Regions from separate parts of the Halorhodospira halophila SL1 genome, predicted to be linked through region 2. Evidence: predicted binding sites of a transcription regulator. Region 2 holds the regulator's gene; each other region holds the start of a gene.

Region 1 (5,532 bases), 310 kb from region 2:
CGCGTTGGCTGCACCCGCCGAGGAGACCGACAGCTCCGAGCCGCCGTTAAACCCGAACCAGCCGAGCCAGAGGATGAAGGTGCCCAACGTGGCCAGCGGCAGGTTGGCGCCGGGGATGGCGCGTACCTCGCCGCGGGGGCCGTATTTGCCCTTGCGGGCGCCCAGGACCAGAACACCGGCCAGGGCCGCCGACGCGCCGGCCATGTGGACGATGGCCGAGCCGGCAAAGTCCGAAAAGCCCATCTGATCGAGGAAGCCGCCGCCCCAGCTCCACAGCCCCTGGATGGGGTAGATAAAGCCGGTGAGCACCACCGCGAAGATCAGGAAAGACCAGAGCTTCATGCGCTCGGCGACGGCGCCGGAGACGATGGACATGGCCGTGGCGACGAAGACCACCTGGAAGAAGAAGTCCGAGAAGTAGGACTCGGTGGCCTCGCCGCTGCGCGCCATCTCGGCCGTGACCGGCTCCGAGGCGGGCAGCAGGAAGCTGAAGGTGGGCAGCAGGCTGCCCGAGCTCTCGTACATCAGGTTCCAGCCGATGAGCATGTACATGATCACCGCGATGGAGTAGAGCCCGATGTTCTTGGTGAGGATCTCGGTGGTGTTCTTGGCGCGCACCATACCCGCCTCGAGCATGGTGAAGCCGGCGGCCATCCACATGACCAGTGCGCCCGAGAGCAGGAAGTAGAAGGTATCGAGGGCGTAGGCAAGTTCGACTACGTCTTCCATGGTTCAGGTCCTCTGCATTGGTTGGGGGCGGGCCGGTTACAGTGCGTCCGAACCGGTGTCGCCGGTGCGGATGCGGATGGCCTGCTCGACGTCGAAGACGAAGATCTTGCCGTCGCCGATCTTGCCGCTGTTGGCGGCCTGGCGGATGGCGTCACAGGCGCGGTCCACTAGACTGTCGTCAATGGCGACCTCCAGCTTCATCTTGGGCAGGAAGTCGACCACGTACTCGGCACCGCGGTAGAGCTCGGTGTGTCCCTTCTGCCGTCCGAAACCCTTCACCTCGGTGACCGTGATACCTTGGACGCCGATAGCGGAGAGGGCCTCGCGGACGTCATCGAGCTTGAAAGGCTTGATGATTGCCGTTACCAATTTCATGAGCGTCGTCCTCGTTGTACGCGTTGGCCGGAGCCGCAGCGGCGTGCTGATGCGGCTGCGGTCGAGAAGGACCTTGCAGGAGGCGTGCCAGGCCCTCGGATCGGCCGCGAAACCGCGTCGTGCCGGGGGGATAGGCTGGTGGCGCGGGCGGCCTCTGCACCAAACGGGGGCGGCGACAGGGCAACCGCACGGATTCGGTGCGTGACCACAGGGTTGGAAAGGCGATGATCGATCAGAAAACCATCGACGAACTGGCGCAGAAGCTCACGGCGAGCCTGCCGGCCGGCGTGCGCGAGTTCCACGACGAGGTGGAGAAGAACGTGCGCGCCTCGCTGCAGTCGGGCTTCTCGCGGCTCGATCTGGTGACCCGCGAGGAGTTCGATGCCCAGGCCAAGGTCCTGGCGCGGACTCGGGCCCAGCTCGAGGAGCTCAACCGCCGCGTCGCCGAGCTGGAAAAGGACCAGGGTGGCTCGGGCGGCGCCGGCGGTAGCGGGAGCTGATCCGCAGGCGGGCCTGCGGGCTCGCCGCGTAGGTCGTCCTCTGTGCCCATGAACCAGGGAGGGTTCCCATGGCACTGGCGGTTACCCGGGCGCGGGCGGCGCTCGGTGTGGCGGCCCCCGAGGTCCAGGTGGAGGTCCACCTGGCGCCGGGGCTGCCTGCGTTCTCACTGGTCGGCCTGCCCCAGGCCGAGGTGCGCGAGGCCCGGGACCGGGTCCGCAGCGCCATCATCAACAGCGGCCTGGAGTTTCCCGTCGGCCGCGTCACGGTCAACCTGGCCCCGGCGGATCTGCCCAAGGGCGGCGGACGCTTCGATCTGGCCATCGCGGTCGGCGTGCTGGCGGCGTCGGGTCAGGCCCACGGCGAACTCGAATCGCTGGAGTTCATCGGCGAGCTGGCCCTGGGCGGCCAGCTCCGCGAAGTGGGCGCCATCCTCCCGGCGGCACGGGCCGCCCGCGAGGCCGGCCGGCGGCTGATCATCCCGGGCGGCGACGCCGCCGAGGCGGCATTGGTTCACCCCGGGGGCACGGTGGCCGCGCAGCGCCTGCTGGCGGTGCTGGACCACCTGGACGGCCGCGAGCCCCTGCCCCCGGTGGGGTCGCCGACCGGGGCGCAGGAACGCTCTCCAGGCCCCGATCTCGCCGACGTCCGCGGCCAGGCCGGCCCGCGCCGGGCGCTGGAGGTCGCCGCCGCGGGGGGGCACAACCTGCTGCTCAGCGGCCCGCCCGGTACCGGCAAGAGCATGCTCGCCGAACGCCTGCCCGGGCTGTTGCCGCCGCTCCCGGAAGACGAGGCCCTGGAGGCGGCGGCGGTGCGCTCGGTCAGTGGCGAGGGGGTGGATCCGGCCAGCTGGCGGATCCCGGCCTTCCGGGCCCCCCACCACAGCATCTCCCCGGCGGCGCTGATCGGTGGCGGGCAGCCGCCCCGCCCCGGCGAGGTCTCCCTGGCCCACCGCGGCGTGCTCTTCCTCGACGAGTTCCCCGAACTGCCCCGCAACGCCCTGGAGGCGCTGCGTGAGCCCCTGCAGGCGCGGCGGGTGAGCATCGCCCGCAGCAACGCCCGGGTCACCTACCCGGCGGCCTTCCAGCTGGTGGCGGCCATGAACCCCTGTCCCTGCGGCTACCACGGCGACCCCCGCGGCGAGTGCCGCTGCACCCCGGATCAGGTGGCGCGCTACCGCGACCGGATCACCGGGCCGCTGCTCGATCGCTTCGATATCGCCGTCGAGGTGCCGCGGCTCAGCGCCCGGGAGCTGACCGCCGCGCCGGCGGCTGAGGCCACCGAGCAGGTGGCCGAACGGGTGGCCCGGGCCCGGGAGCGGCGGCGGGAGCGCTCCGGGCGGATCGCCGCCGAGCTCAGCGGGGAGGTCCTGCACGCGGCCTGCCCCCTCGAGCCGGAGGCCGAGGCGACCCTGGAGCGGGCCACCGAGGTCATCGGCCTCTCGCCGCGGGGGCACCACCGCCTGCTGCGGGTGGCGCGGACGATCGCCGATCTGGAAGGCATGGATGCCATCGACGCCCGCTACGTGGCCGAGGCGGTGGGGTTGCGCCGGGGGCTCGAGCAGCGGGGCGGGGTGGGGTGAAAGGGGGGCGCCGGCGGCGCCCCCGGCTCAGGTTAGAAGGACCGTGAAACCATTACTGCGAACTGGTCGTCACTCCCAGATTCATCCGTATCTGTCCACATCACACTGAAGTCCAGGGTCTGATAGGTGTAGCTGGCCCCCACGGCGTAGTAGATGTAATCGCCATTGTCGTCATCGGGCTCCACGAAGCCCAGCTGACCCAAAGCCGATACACCGGCCCCGATGGGGTGAGCCAGATTTAACTCGCCGGTGATGTCGGGCTCGCTATTGGAGTAGAGGTAGAAATCGTAGTCTAGTTCGCCGAATGACGAAGCGATCCCGGCGTAGAGTTCCTCGTCGTCCGAGTCCCCCGCTGGGTAATAGGTATAAGCCACGGCGCCAAGATCCAGGCTGAGGCCAGGGGCGAACTCAAAGGCATACCCGGCATAAAAGTCGATTTCCGTTGCGTCCTCCCCGAGGACGACACTGCTACCCCAAGTCCCGATGTAGAACCCGCTAGCGTGGTCGAGATCGAAACCGCCCTGGATGGCGGGATCCTCGTCGCTTTCGGACCCACCGCGGAGAAGATAGTTGGAGGTGATCGCCACGTTGGACGACAGGCTCCACCCGGCGCCGAGCTCTTCGGCCTGGGCGTTGGCGGAGAGGCCGAGGAGCAGGCCGCCGGCGGCGGCGAGGAACGGGAGAGGCTTCTTCATGATCGGGCACCTTGTCTAGTTCTGGGTCCGTGGGTCGGGGCGGCCACCGCCGGTCTCGGCGTATGGCGCGCTCACGGAACCCTTAAGCATGATGCGTGCCAGCGAGGGGTGGTCCCCAAGAGTCAGGGGGTTACGGCGTAGCGAAGGCGCTGTGGGGATGCTCGGCGGCCGCCCTGCACCAGTCCGGCACGGTGGCCGCACCACCCCGGTGCGTGGGCCCGGCGTGGTTGCAGGCGGCCCCGACCGGCAGGAAGAATAGCCGCTTTCTGATGCGGACGATGCGAGGGGGTAGGAATGCACCAGGTGCTGCTGTCGACGCACGTGCTGGCCGCCGTGGCCAGTCTCGGTCTGTTCATCGCCCGGGGGATCCTGATGTTCCGCGGTTCTGCGGCCCTGGATCACAAGGTCCTGCGCGTGGCGCCGCGGGTCGCCGACACCGTGCTGCTGCTCACAGCGGTGGTGCTGATGGTGATGATCGCCCAGTACCCGTTCGTCGACGGCTGGCTCACCGTCAAGCTCCTCGGCCTGATCGCCTACATCGCCCTCGGGGTGGTGGCCCTGGGGCGGAGCCGTCCCCGGCCGATCCGCATGGCCGCCTTTGTCGGCGGCATCGTGGTGATCGGTTACCTGTACCTCTACAGCGTCACCCGCGAACCGCTGCTGATCGTCGGCCTGGGCTGATCCGGAAGGCCCCGGGCACTGCTATAGTGTCCGGGGCAGCCAACGGAGCCGGATCATGCGTCTAACCCGCCACAGCGACTACGCCCTGCGGGTCCTGCTCTTCCTGGGGGCTGCACAGGGCGAGCTGGTCACCATCGGGGCCATTGCCGAGCGCTTCGAGATCTCGCGCAACCACCTGATGAAGGTGGTCAACCGCCTGGCCGCCCACGGCTTCGTGGAGACCGTGCGCGGCAAGCGCGGGGGGATTCGGCTGGCCCAGCCGCCGGAGACGATCCCACTGGGCGAACTGCTCCGGCGCACCGAGGAAGACTTCACCCTGGTGGAGTGTTTCCGGGAGGAGGACCAGCGCTGTCGGATCGAGGGCACCTGCGCCGTCCGTGCCGTCCTGGACGAGGCCCTGCACGCCTTCCTGGCGGTACTCGATCGCTACACGCTGGCCGATCTGCTGCACAACCGCGGCGCCCTGGCCGTGGACCTCAATCTGATCGACCGGCGCGCGGCGGAGACCGGCTGAACGCAGCCCGGGGGTCGTCGAGTCGAAGAGCAAGGAAGGGTCTGGAGCGGGTGATGGGAATCGAACCCACATCGCCAGCGTGGGAAGCTGGAGCTCTACCATTGAGCTACACCCGCTGCGGACAGTCGAAATCATAGCGCTGTAAGCCGCCGAGGACAACCGGTGCCGCAGTGCCGCACGCCGCGTTACACTATCTGAGATGAGTAGTATGGCAACCAGCATACAGGTTCAGGTCAACGGCGAGGGCATGACCCTGCCGGCCGGGGCGAGCTGTGCCGACGTCCTGCAGCGGCTCGGTGTCAGCGAAGAGCAGCGCCTGGCGGTGGAGGTCAACGAGACCATCGTCCCCCGCAGTCAGCTCGGCGACCACCAACTGGCCGATGGCGATCGCGTGGAGGTCATCCAGGCCATCGGCGGCGGCTGACCCGAGTCCCGAAACAGCACGGAGTCCAAGAGAA
Region 2 (5,532 bases):
GGAGCATCGGCAGGTTGAGGCCGGTCACCACCCGGCAGCGGCGGTGGGTGCTGGCCGCCACCGCCACGTTGGAGGGGGTGGAGCCGTAGGCGTCGGAGAGGATGAGCACCCCGGCCCCCTGGTCGAGCTGGGTGATCAGCGCCCCGGCGCGCTCGAGCAGCTCGTTGCGCTCGTCCTCGTTGAGGACCTCCAGCGATTCCGTCTGCAGCGGGCAGATGCCCAGCGTGCGCGAGGCCGTGGCCAGGATCTCCGAGCCGATGTGCCGGTGCGCGACGATCAGCAGCCCAACCCTCATGACAGCTCCCGGTGGCGCAGGCTCACGTGGCTGCACCCTTCCTGCAGCGACTCGGCCAGGCGCTCGGCCAGGTAGACCGAGCGGTGCTGCCCACCGGTGCAGCCGACGGCCACGGTCAGGTAGCTGCGCCCTGCCTGCTGGTGGACCGGCAGCCAGTAGCGGATGAGCGTGTCGATCTGGCCGAAGAGGATCTCGGTCTCGGGCTGGGACTCGAGGAAGGCGCGGACGCAGTCGTCGCAGCCGGTATAGGCGCGCAGCTGCGGTTCCCAGTGCGGATTGGGCAGGCAGCGGGCATCGAAGACGTAGTCGGCATCGGTGGGGATGCCGTGCTTGAAGCCGAAGGACTGGACCAGCACCGACAGGCCACTGCGCTCGCCGGCTACCCGCTCGGAGATCAGACCGCGCAGGTCGTGGACGGTGGTCCGCGAGGTGTCGATGCTCCAGTCGGCGACCTCGCGTAGTGGCTCGAGCAGCGTGCGCTCGGCGCGCAGGGCGTCGGCCAGGGGCTGGTCGCCTTCGGCCAGCGGGTGGCGACGGCGCGTCTCGCTGTAACGGCGCATGAGGATGGAGTCCTCGGCGTAGAGGAACAGCACCTCCGTGGCGATGCCCTGCTCGCGCAGTGCAGTGAGGGTCTCCGGCAGGCATTGCAGGTCGTGGGGCGGGTTGCGTGCGTCCAGCCCCACGGCGAAGCGCTCTCCGGTGGGTGCGTCGCGGTTCTGGGCGTAGCGGGCCAGCTCGCCGATCAGGCTCACCGGCAGGTTGTCGATGCAGTAATAGCCGGCGTCTTCGAGGGTGTGCAGGGCGACACTCTTGCCCGACCCCGAGAGGCCGCTGACCACGATCAGGCGCAGCCCACTCATGCTGGCACCCCGCGGTCGCTGCGAGCGCCGTGGTGCGCAACGGACACTGCGGCCCGGCTGCTGGACGCGGCCTCGACCAGCGGGGCCAGTGGACGGCGGTGGCTGTCGGTCAGGGTGATCCGGGGGAGGCTTAGCTCCAGCAGCCGACGGTGGTCGCGCCGACCATGCAGGGCGGCTTCGGCTTCGGTGGTGCCGGGGGTCGGCTGCAGCTGGATGCACAGTGCCACGGCGGCCTCGTTGCGGAATGCCTCAGGGCCGTAGAGTTCCGTGACATCCACCAGGCCCAGGTCACGCAGGTGCAACAGCCCCCGCCCCTGTTGGGGGCCGGTGCCGAGCAGACGGTCCCCCTCGCGGCGCAGCTGCACGGCGTCATCGGCCACCAGCGCGTGGCCGCGGTCGAGCAGGGCCAGGGCCGTATCACTCTTGCCCGCGCCGCTGGGCCCCTCGAGCAGAACCCCGCGACCGTGGACGGTGACCAGCAGACCGGGGATGACCGGCCCGTGCGCGGCCGTTTTCACGACGGGTCGGCTTGTGACTGCCATTCCCGCAGGGCCACCTGCAGTTCCTCACCGTCCGAGGAGCGGCGCAGCCGTTCGCACAGGCTGCTGTCGCTGAACATCTCGGCGAGGCTGGCCAGGATCTGCAGGTGCTCGTCGGTGAAGTGTTCGGGTACGACCAGGGCGAACAGCAGGTCCACGGGTGCCTTGTCGAAGGCGTTGAACTCGATGCCCCGATCCAGCTGGATCAGGGCGCCGATGGCGCGGTCAATCCCGTCGATGCGGGCGTGGGGTACGGCTACGCCGTGCCCCAGGCCCGTGCTGCCCAGCCGCTCACGGGCCAGCAGTCGGTTGCTGATTTCTCGGGCGTCGAGGCCGTCGCCGCTGGCCCCGATCAGTTCGCCTATGCGCAGGAGTACCTGCTCCTTGTCCTCGATGCCGCTCTCGCAGCGAACACGTTCCGGCGTGATGAGTTGCTCGATGTCCATGGAGTGTCCGATCGGCTGGCCCGCTGAACCGCGTCCCGCCACCTTTACAGGCTGGCCTTGAGGGACGCGCCCTGCCGTCGCTGATCGACGGCCTTCTCTTTGTGTTTCAGGACCTGACGGTCAAGCTTGTCCACGAGCACGTCAATGGCTGCATAGAGGTCTTCCTCAATGGCATCGGCAAAGACGCGCCCGCCGCCACCCCCGATGTGGATGACCGACTCGGCCTTCTGCTGTCTCTTCTCCACCGAGAGGATCACCTCGGTATCGATGACGTGGTCGAAGTGGCGTTGAATGCGTTGCATCTTCTCGTTGACATGCGCCCGGAGAGCCGGGGTGATCTCGACATGATGTCCACTGAGCTTGATCTGCATACCGCCTCCTGAACCCCTGCGGCCGGCAGAGCCGGGCGCCTCAGCGCCTCCGGGCCTCCTTGCGCTCCGCCGACGATGCGATGGACAGGGACTCCCGGTATTTGGCGACCGTCCGACGCGCCACCTGGATCCCCTCCTCATGAAGGATACGCGCAATCGCGCTGTCACTCAGCGGTTTTGCCCGATCCTCTTCGGCAATCAGTCGGCGGATCCGTGCCCGGATCGCCGTTGCCGAAGCCTCTCCGCCGTCGCTGGTCTGCACGTGGCTTGAGAAGAAGTACTTGAACTCGAAGGTGCCCCGGGGCGTGTGCATGTACTTGCTGGTGGTGATGCGAGAGATGGTGGACTCGTGCATCTCCACCGCCTCGGCGATCTCGCGCAGGACCAGTGGTTGCATCGCCTCCTCGCCGTGGTCGAGGAAACCCTGTTGCCGTTCCACGATGGCGCTGGCCACTTTGAGCAAGGTCTCATTCCTGCTGCGCAGGCTCTTGATCAGCCAGCGCGCCTCTTGGAGGTGGTTGCGCAGACAGTGGTTGTCCGCGCTCCGGTCTGCCCTGCGGATCAGGCTGGCGTAATACGCGTTGACGCGCAAGCGGGGGGCGGTTTCGCTGTTGAGTTCGACCTGCCAGGCGCCGTCGCGGCGCACCACCAGAACGTCGGGGATGACGTAGTCGGGCGTGGTGTCGCTAATCTGCGAGCCGGGTCGGGGGTCGAGGCTCTGGATCAGGCCGAGGATGCTGCCGAGGGCCTCGTCGCTGACCCCCAGAGCCCGGCCCAGGTCGTCGTATCGCCGCTCGGCGATCAGCCCCAGGTGCTCGAGCAGGGCGTGGCGGGCCTCTTCCCGCCACGGGGTGTCTTCGGGCAGCTGCTCGAGCTGGACGCACAGCGCTTCCTGGGGATCGCGGGCGGCGACGCCGGTCGGGTCGAGTCGCTGGACGCGCTGCAGCACCGCTTCGAGCTCCTCGGCGTCAACCTGCTCATCCTCCGGGCACCCGGCCAGTAGGTCGTCGGTGCTCTGGGTCAGGTAGCCGTCGTCGCCGACGGCGTCGACGATGACCTCGGCGATGGAGCGCTCGCGCGCGGAGAACGCCTCCAGCTCGATCTGTGCATGCAGGTGCTGCTGCAGGCTGTCGGAGGCGGCCGGCCGGTTGTCCAGGGTGTCGCGTTGGGCCGCCTCGTCGCCCGGCGCGCTCAGCGCCGTGCTGCCGTCGTAGATGTCGTCCCAGGAGGTATCCAGCGGTAGGTCCTCGGGGATGTCGTCGCCGGCAGGGTCGCTGGCCGGGGCCTCGTCCTCACGGGCCTCTTGTTCCTGCTGCTCGTGTTGCTCCTGCTCCTGCTGCTCGAGCTCGCCTTCCTCGTCGAGCTCGAGCATGAAGTTCGACTCCAGGGCCTGCTGGATCTCGGTGCGCAGCTCCAGGCTGGAGAGTTGCAGCAACCGGATGGCCTGCTGCAGCTGGGGCGTCATGGTCAGCTGCTGGCCGATGCGTAGCTGCAGCGACTGCTTCATGGCCGTGTCCGTCGTGCTTGCAGCATCCGTATACCGTCGCTCACAGGCGGAAGTCCTCACCCAGATAGACCTCGCGGACCCGCGGGTTGGCGAGCACGCTTTCGGCGTCGCCAGCGGCCAGAACCTCGCCGTCGCTGAGGATGTACGCGCGCTGCACGATCCCCAGTGTCTCGCGCACGTTGTGATCGGTGATCAGTACGCCAATACCGCGCTGCGCCAGCTGGCGGACGATGCGCTGGATCTCGCCCACCGAGATCGGGTCGACCCCGGCAAACGGCTCGTCGAGCAGTATGAACCGGGGGGCTGCCGCCAGGGCGCGGGCGATCTCCACGCGCCGGCGTTCGCCGCCGGACAGGGCGATGCCCGGGGAGTCGCGGACGTGGGTCACCCCGAACTCCTCGAGCAGGCGATCCAGCTCCTGTTCCCGCTCGGCGCCGCCGAGGTCGCCGCGTAGCTGCAGGATGGCCCGTACGTTATCCGCCACGCTCAGTTTACGAAAGACCGAGGGTTCCTGCGGGAGGTATCCGATGCCGAGGCGGGCCCGGGCGTGGATGGGCAGCCGGGTGAGGTCGTCGCCCTCCAGGGTGATCCGCCCCTCGTCGGCCTGGACCAGTCCGACGACCATGTAGAAGCAGGTGGTCTTGCCGGCGCCGTTGGGCCCGAGCAGGCCGACGATCTCGCCGTTGGCCACTTCGAGCCCGGCGCCGTTGACCACAGTGCGACCGCGGTAGCGTTTGGTCAGCCCTTCCGCACGCAGCGTGACCACCGGTCAGTCCTCCTCGCGCCGGGTCGGGTACAGGATGGTCCGCGCCCGCTGCCCTTCAGCGCCACGGGCCTTCATGATCTGTCCCTCCAGGTCGACATCGATGGTCTCGGCGGTGACCTGGTCGTCTCCCTGCCAGAGGCGCGCATCGCCCTGGAAATGGGCGCGTTCGGGCCCGCGGGTGTAGTACTCCATCCGCTTCGCCTCGGCGTGGACCGGGCGGGGCTGGTTCTCCGGGTGGTCGCGGTAGGTGGCGGGCGTTCCGTCAACGTAGACGTGGCTGAGGTCGCCGTCCTCGTCGGTATAGACCTCCATGCGGTCGCCGGTGATGCGCATCTCGCCCCGGGTGAGCACGGCATCGCCCTCGTAGACGCTGACCCCGGCAACGGCGTCGACGTCCACACTGTCGGCCTCGAGTTCCACCGGCGCGTCCTCGCGCTGCTCCATCGCCGCCGCCGGTAGGGCGGCGATGGCGAGCAGCGCGGCGCCAAGAAGCCGCACCCGGGTGCGGCCCGTGGTCTCAATGCAGCCCATACTCCCCCCGGACATCGGCGTGCAGGCGCAGTCGGTCGGTTCGGTAATCCAGCGTCATGCCAGTGCCGCGCAGGGTGCCGGCCGGCTCGCGGGCGGTGACCGCCTCGGTGGTGCGGGCCTCGCCGGCGCGCAGATCTACCAGCAGGTTGCGGGTGGCGATATCCAGCGCTGGGCGTGTGCCCTGGGCCGGACGGTGAATATCCACTTCGTCGAACAG
Region 3 (5,532 bases), 250 kb from region 2:
GCTCCTGGGGCAGTGAGGGGGTGCTCATGGGGAAGCCTCCGCGTTGCGGTCGAGGGGGATGTCGTAGGTGATCTGTGCCCCGTAGGCCTCGGGGGCGTGGGGGTCGTGGCGGACCTTGTCGAAGACGAGCAGCCGGCTGCCGAGGGTGAAGCCCTCCTGCAGGTCGTGGGTCACCATGAAGACGGTGACCCCGGTGCGCTGCCACAGGGACTGGATCAGCGCGTGCATGTCCTGCCGGATGCCGGGGTCGAGGGCGCCGAAGGGCTCGTCGAGGAGCAGGACCCGCGGGTCCTTGACCAGGGTCTGGGCGATGGCCAGGCGCTGCTGCATGCCGCCGGAGAGTTCCGGCGGGTACTTGTCCAGGGCGTGCTCCAGGCCGACCGACTCCAGGGCCGTCACCGCCTGCGCCCGGGCGGTGCGCCGCGCGGCACCGAAGAGGCGGCCTAGCCACGGGGCGTCGGCCAGCTCCAGGCCGAGGAGCACGTTCTGAACCGCGGTGAGGTGGGGGAAGACCGAGTAGCGCTGGAAGACCACCCCGCGGTCCGGCCCCGGCTCGCCGGGCAGGGGCGCGCCGTCCATGAGCAGGCGGCCGCGGCTCGGCGCCTCCTCGCCGAGGAGCATCTTGAGGAAGGTGGTCTTGCCACAGCCCGAGGCGCCCACGAGGGTGACGAAAGAGCCGGCGGCGACCTCCAGCGACAGGTTCTCCAGGACGACGTCGTGGCCGTAGGATTTCCAGACGTTCTCCAGGCGGATGGTGGCACTCATGAACGGGCGCTCCTTCCGGCGTACCAGGGGAAGAACCAGCGATTGACCCCGCGCAGGGTCAGATCGAAGAGGAAGGCGAGCAGGGTGATCCACGCCACGTAGGGGAGGATCGTCTCCATATCCAGGTAGCGCCGGACCAGGAAGATCCGGTAGCCGAGCCCCTCAGTGGCAGCGATGGCCTCCGAGGCGATGAGAAACAGCCAGGCCGCCCCGAGGCTCAGCCGCGTGGCGTCGATCAGCCGGGGCAGGGTCTGCGGCAGGATCACCCGTAGCACGATCTGCCAGGTCGATGCGCCGAGGGTCTGCGCCTTGATCAGCTGCTCACGCGGCAGCTCTTCGACCCGCTGCTGCAGGTCGCGCATGATGAACGGCGCAACACCGAAGACGATCAGCATCACCTTCGCCAGCTCGCCGACGCCGAAGGCGATGAACAGGATCGGCAGCACCGCCAGCGGCGGGATCATGGCCACGGCGGTGACGAAGGGCGAGAAGGTACGCCGCGCGTAGGGCAGGCAGCCGTTGAGGATGCCGACCAGCAGGCCGATGGCGGCGGCCAGGGCCACGCCCATGCCCAGCCGCCCGAGGCTGGCACCGGTGTCCAACCACAGGAGGACCTCACCGGTGCGCCGACTCTCCTCGGTGGCCAGGCGCAGGAAGGATTCGATCAGCGTGATCAGCGACGGCAGCACCGGGTCGTTGGGATTCTCGGCCAGGCGCTGCGACGAGGCGATGGTGTAGGCCACCAGCGCCAGGACAAAGGGGAGCATCGCCAGGGCGGCGCCCCCGACCCGGCCGGGGTGGCGGTTGATCAGGCGTTTCATGGGTAGGCGCTCCTGCTGCCGATGAGGCCCGGGGCGGACCCGCCGCCCCGGGCAGGGCGTTACAGCTCGCCTTCGGCGGCCTTGCGCATGAAGCGGTCGGTGAAGCGCAACTGGACGTTGTTCGCATCGCCCAGGGTCGAGCCGTCGGCGAGCTCGATGCCGACGAAATCCGGGCTCGGGGCGCGCTCACCGAGCAATCCGTGCTGGTAGGCGAACTGGCGGACGTTCTCCATGGTCTCGGCGGGCTGTTCGCTGGTGACGAAGTCCACCGCTTCGGCGGGGTCGTAGAAGAACGTGGTCGAGGCGAGCTGCTCCTCGTAGCCGGCCAGGTCGGTGCCCGCCGCCTCGGCCATCGCGGTGCGAGCGGCCTCGCCGGCGGCATCGTCGCCGGACATGACGTCCATGATCTCGTACCAGGCGCCGGTCAGCGCCTTGCCAAGCTCCGGGTGCTCTTCAAGCACTTCGGTGCGCACGCCGAGCAGGTCGATGATCTCGCCGGGTACGTCCGAGGAGTCGAAGACCACATGGGCGTCGTCCTGTCGGCGGATCTCGCCCAACTGTGGGTTCCAGGCCACGGCGGCCTGGACATCGCGGGAACGGAAGGCCCCGACGATGTCGGCGTCGGCGGTGTTGACCACCTGGACGTCCCGCTCGCTCAGCCCCACCGAGTCGAGGGCGCGGGCGAGCAGGTAGTGCGATACGGACAGCTCGACCAGGTGGACGCGTTGGCCTTCGATGTCGGCCAGGTCGTCGGTCCCCTCAAGGACCACGCCGTCGTTGCCGTCGGAGAAGTCGCCGGCGATCAACGCGGTGGTATCCACGCCGCTGGCCGCCGGGATGGTCAGGGCGTCCATGTTGGTCAGGGTGACGCCGTCGAAAGAGCCGGCGGTGTAGAGGTTGATGGACTCGATGTAGTCGTTGATCTGCACCACATCGATCTCGATGTCGTACTTGTCGGCCCACTTGTCGACGATGCCTTCGGCCTCGCCGTAGCCCCAGGGCATCCACCCGACGTAGATGCTCCAGGCGATGCGGAAGGAGTCGCGTTCGTCGGCGGTGGCTGCGAGCGGCAGTGCAGCGGTGCCGAGGAGGGCGGCGGCGGTGCACAGGTGGGTGAGTCGTTGGCGTAGCGGGCGTCGTTCGCGGCTCATGGGATCTCTCCCTCGGGGTTGCCGTTGGGTCAAAAGCGGGAGCATCGATCACGATCTCCCGGGCTTTTGTCCCTCCGTGTAACCCCCCTCTGGGAGAGGTCGGCGACTCTCGGACCAGGCTCCGCATGCCTGCGGACGGAACCCTAGACGCCTATTGCGGCCAGATTGTCAGCGGTGACGCTCCGGGGCGGACCTCCTGGGCCGCTGCCCTTCGCGGTCGATGCCTCCGCTGCCCGTTATCCAAGCAAGACGCGGGCCAAGTCCCTTGATAACCGGAGATCAACAGGTTATGCGGTCCTCGGTGGCGAGGTGCGGGGTGGCCGGGGATCGCGCGCCCCGTTGCTGTGCCTCGGCACAGGGCGGATGCACCACCATGGGGCGCGTCGGGCAGGCTAACCTTGCCGGAGGGGGAGGCCGTCACCGTCCGGGCCGGTGGGCTTGGTACGGTGATCGGGCAACGGGTGCAACCGCTAGGAGACGGGGATGGTCAAGCGTATCGAGGCCGCTGAAGGTCTGGAGTTGGAACGGCTCGACAGTTGCCGCTGGCGGTTGCCGCGGCAGGGGCGGATGCAGGTAGACGGGTTGATCTTCGCCAACGACGCGTTGATTGAGGACATCCGCGATACCGAGGCCGTGCGCCAGGTGGCCAATGTGGCCTGCCTCCCCGGGGTGGTCGGGCGGTCCATCGGCATGCCGGATATCCATTGGGGGTTCGGCTTCCCCATCGGAGGCGTGGCCGCCTTCGATCCGGACCAGGGGGGCGTGATCTCGCCCGGAGGGGTGGGCTACGACATCAACTGCGGAGTCCGGCTGCTGCGGACGCCGCTACAGGCCGAGGACCTGGGCGCCCACCTGCCGCGCCTGATGGATCGACTCTTCGAACGCATCCCGGCCGGCATGGGCCGTGGGTACGGCGACACCCTGCTGCGCAACCGGGATATGCGCCGGTTGCTGCGCGAGGGGGCGGCGTGGGCCGTGGAGGTGGGGCTGGGCGAGCCCGAGGATCTGGCCCGGATCGAGGACCGTGGGTGCCTGCCCGGCGCCGACCCCGAGGCGGTCAGCGATCGGGCCATCCAGCGCGGACGGGATCAGGTCGGTACGGTGGGATCCGGCAACCACTTCATCGAGATCGGCTGTGTGGACGATGTCTACGACGAAGCCGCTGCCCGCCGCCTGGGGCTCGAGGCGGGGACGCTGACCGTGATGATCCACTCCGGGTCACGCGGGCTCGGTCACCAGGTCTGCGATGACTTTCTGGTGACCATGGAGCGGATCACCGGGCGCAACGGCATCGAGCTGCCCGACCGTCAGCTGGCCTGCGCGCCGCTGAGCTGCTCCGCCGCCCGGGACTACCTGGGGGCCATGCAGGCCGCCGCCAACTTCGCCTACGTCAACCGCCAGGCGATGACCCAGCAGGTGCGCCGGGTCTTCGCCGAGGTGCTGGGGGAGGAGGCGCACCTGGAGCTGGTCTACGACGTCTCCCACAACATCGCCAAGTTCGAGCGCCATCGGGTCGACGGTGAGGAGCGCGAGGTCTGCGTCCACCGCAAGGGCGCCACCCGCGCCTTCCCGCCCGGCCACCCGGAACTCCCCGAGGATCTGCGCGGGCTCGGGCAGCCGGTGCTGCTGCCCGGCGACATGACCCGCTACTCCTACGTCCTGCTCGGCACCCAGGGCGCCTACGCCGAGACCTTCGGCTCCTGCGCCCACGGCGCCGGACGCCGTCTCAGCCGGCGCCAGGCCAAACGCGCCGCTGAGGGGCGGGACTTGGATGCCGAGCTGGCCGAGGCTGGTATCGAGGTGCGCGCCTCGTCCCGGCAGACGGTGGCCGAGGAGCTGGCCGAGGCGTACAAGGACGTGTCCGATGTGGTGGACGTGGTGGCCCACGCCGGCATTGGCCGCCGGGTGGCCCGCCTGCGTCCGCTGGGGGTGCTCAAGGGGTGAGGAGAGGGCGGGGGCTGCGCTAGCGCAGCACCCCGCGCTCCTCCAGGGCGGTGAGGATCTTGCGCACCGAGGTCTCCAGGTCCTCGGCCACCGTGTCCACGCGGACCTCGGGCTGTTCCGGCGCCTCGTAGGGGATGTCCACACCGGGCAGGCCCTGGATCTCGCCAGCGTCGGCGCGGGCGTAGAGCCCGTCCAGGTCCGCGGCGCGGCACGCGTCGATGGTGGCGTCCACGTGCACCTCGATGAACTCGCCGGGTTCGACCCGCTCGCGGACCATGGCGCGGTCGTCGCGGTACGGCGAGAGGCTGGCGCAGACGGTGATCAGCCCGGCGTCGACGAACATGGTGGCTGTCTCGGCCATGCGGCGGATGTTCTCGGCCCGCGCGTCGCGGCTGAAGTCCAGGTCGTGGCTCAGCCCGTGGCGGACGTTGCCCGCGTCGATCAGGTAGCTGTGGTAGCCGCGCCGGAACAGCGCCTGCTCCAGGGCGTTGGCCAGGCTCGACTTGCCGGAGCCGGACAGCCCGGTGAGCCAGACGATGCACGGCCGCTGCCCCTTCTGCCCGGCGCGCTGGGCCTTGCTCAGGGCCAGCCGGCGGCGCGGGACATCGGTCTCGGCGCCGGCGGCCTCGGTTGCCGCGCGGGTGACCATGCCGGCGCCGACGGTGTGCAGGCTCATCCGGTCGATGACGATGAACGATCCGGTGTTGGCGATCTCGTCGTAGGGGTCAAAGGGCACCCGGGCGGAGAGCTGGACGCGACACAGGCCGATCTCGTTGAGCCCGAGTTCCTCCACCTGGTGGTGCTCGAGGGTGTTGACGTCGATGCGGTGGTGGATCCGTTCGACCACGGCC

The links. Region 2 encodes sigma-54, which starts transcription at its own class of promoters, with help from an activator protein. Its sites were predicted from a motif close to TGGCANGNTNCNTGCTT; they were not measured.
Region 1: a site for sigma-54 is predicted at 3,964-3,980, ahead of HHAL_RS12810 (TorF family putative porin). Genes of this name have one in related genera too.
Region 3: a site for sigma-54 is predicted at 2,980-2,996, ahead of HHAL_RS11890 (putative urea ABC transporter substrate-binding protein). Genes of this name have one in related genera too.

The regions. Positions count from the first base shown of each region.
Region 1 covers NC_008789.1:2,637,357-2,642,888, reverse strand. The annotation lists gene HHAL_RS12165 (ammonium transporter family protein) at 1-654, opposite strand, end outside; gene HHAL_RS12160 (P-II family nitrogen regulator) at 766-1,104, opposite strand; gene ubiK (ubiquinone biosynthesis accessory factor UbiK) at 1,329-1,604, shown strand; gene HHAL_RS12150 (YifB family Mg chelatase-like AAA ATPase) at 1,673-3,184, shown strand; gene HHAL_RS12810 (TorF family putative porin) at 3,217-3,879, opposite strand; gene HHAL_RS12140 (SirB2 family protein) at 4,174-4,560, shown strand; gene HHAL_RS12135 (RrF2 family transcriptional regulator) at 4,616-5,074, shown strand; tRNA gene HHAL_RS12130 (tRNA-Gly) at 5,117-5,190, opposite strand; gene thiS (sulfur carrier protein ThiS) at 5,295-5,498, shown strand.
Region 2 covers NC_008789.1:2,325,816-2,331,347, reverse strand. The annotation lists gene HHAL_RS10765 (PTS sugar transporter subunit IIA) at 1-295, opposite strand, end outside; gene rapZ (RNase adapter RapZ) at 292-1,155, opposite strand; gene HHAL_RS10755 (HPr kinase/phosphorylase) at 1,152-1,673, opposite strand; gene HHAL_RS10750 (PTS sugar transporter subunit IIA) at 1,670-2,140, opposite strand; gene hpf (ribosome hibernation-promoting factor, HPF/YfiA family) at 2,185-2,511, opposite strand; gene HHAL_RS10740 (RNA polymerase factor sigma-54) at 2,552-4,018, opposite strand; gene lptB (LPS export ABC transporter ATP-binding protein) at 4,059-4,784, opposite strand; gene lptA (lipopolysaccharide transport periplasmic protein LptA) at 4,788-5,315, opposite strand; gene lptC (LPS export ABC transporter periplasmic protein LptC) at 5,302-5,532, opposite strand, start outside.
Region 3 covers NC_008789.1:2,580,622-2,586,153, reverse strand. The annotation lists gene HHAL_RS11905 (urea amidolyase associated protein UAAP1) at 1-28, opposite strand, end outside; gene HHAL_RS11900 (ABC transporter ATP-binding protein) at 25-765, opposite strand; gene HHAL_RS11895 (ABC transporter permease) at 762-1,586, opposite strand; gene HHAL_RS11890 (putative urea ABC transporter substrate-binding protein) at 1,646-2,737, opposite strand; guanidine-I (ykkC/yxkD leader) riboswitch at 2,791-2,895, opposite strand; gene HHAL_RS11885 (RtcB family protein) at 3,221-4,681, shown strand; gene cysN (sulfate adenylyltransferase subunit CysN) at 4,701-5,532, opposite strand, start outside.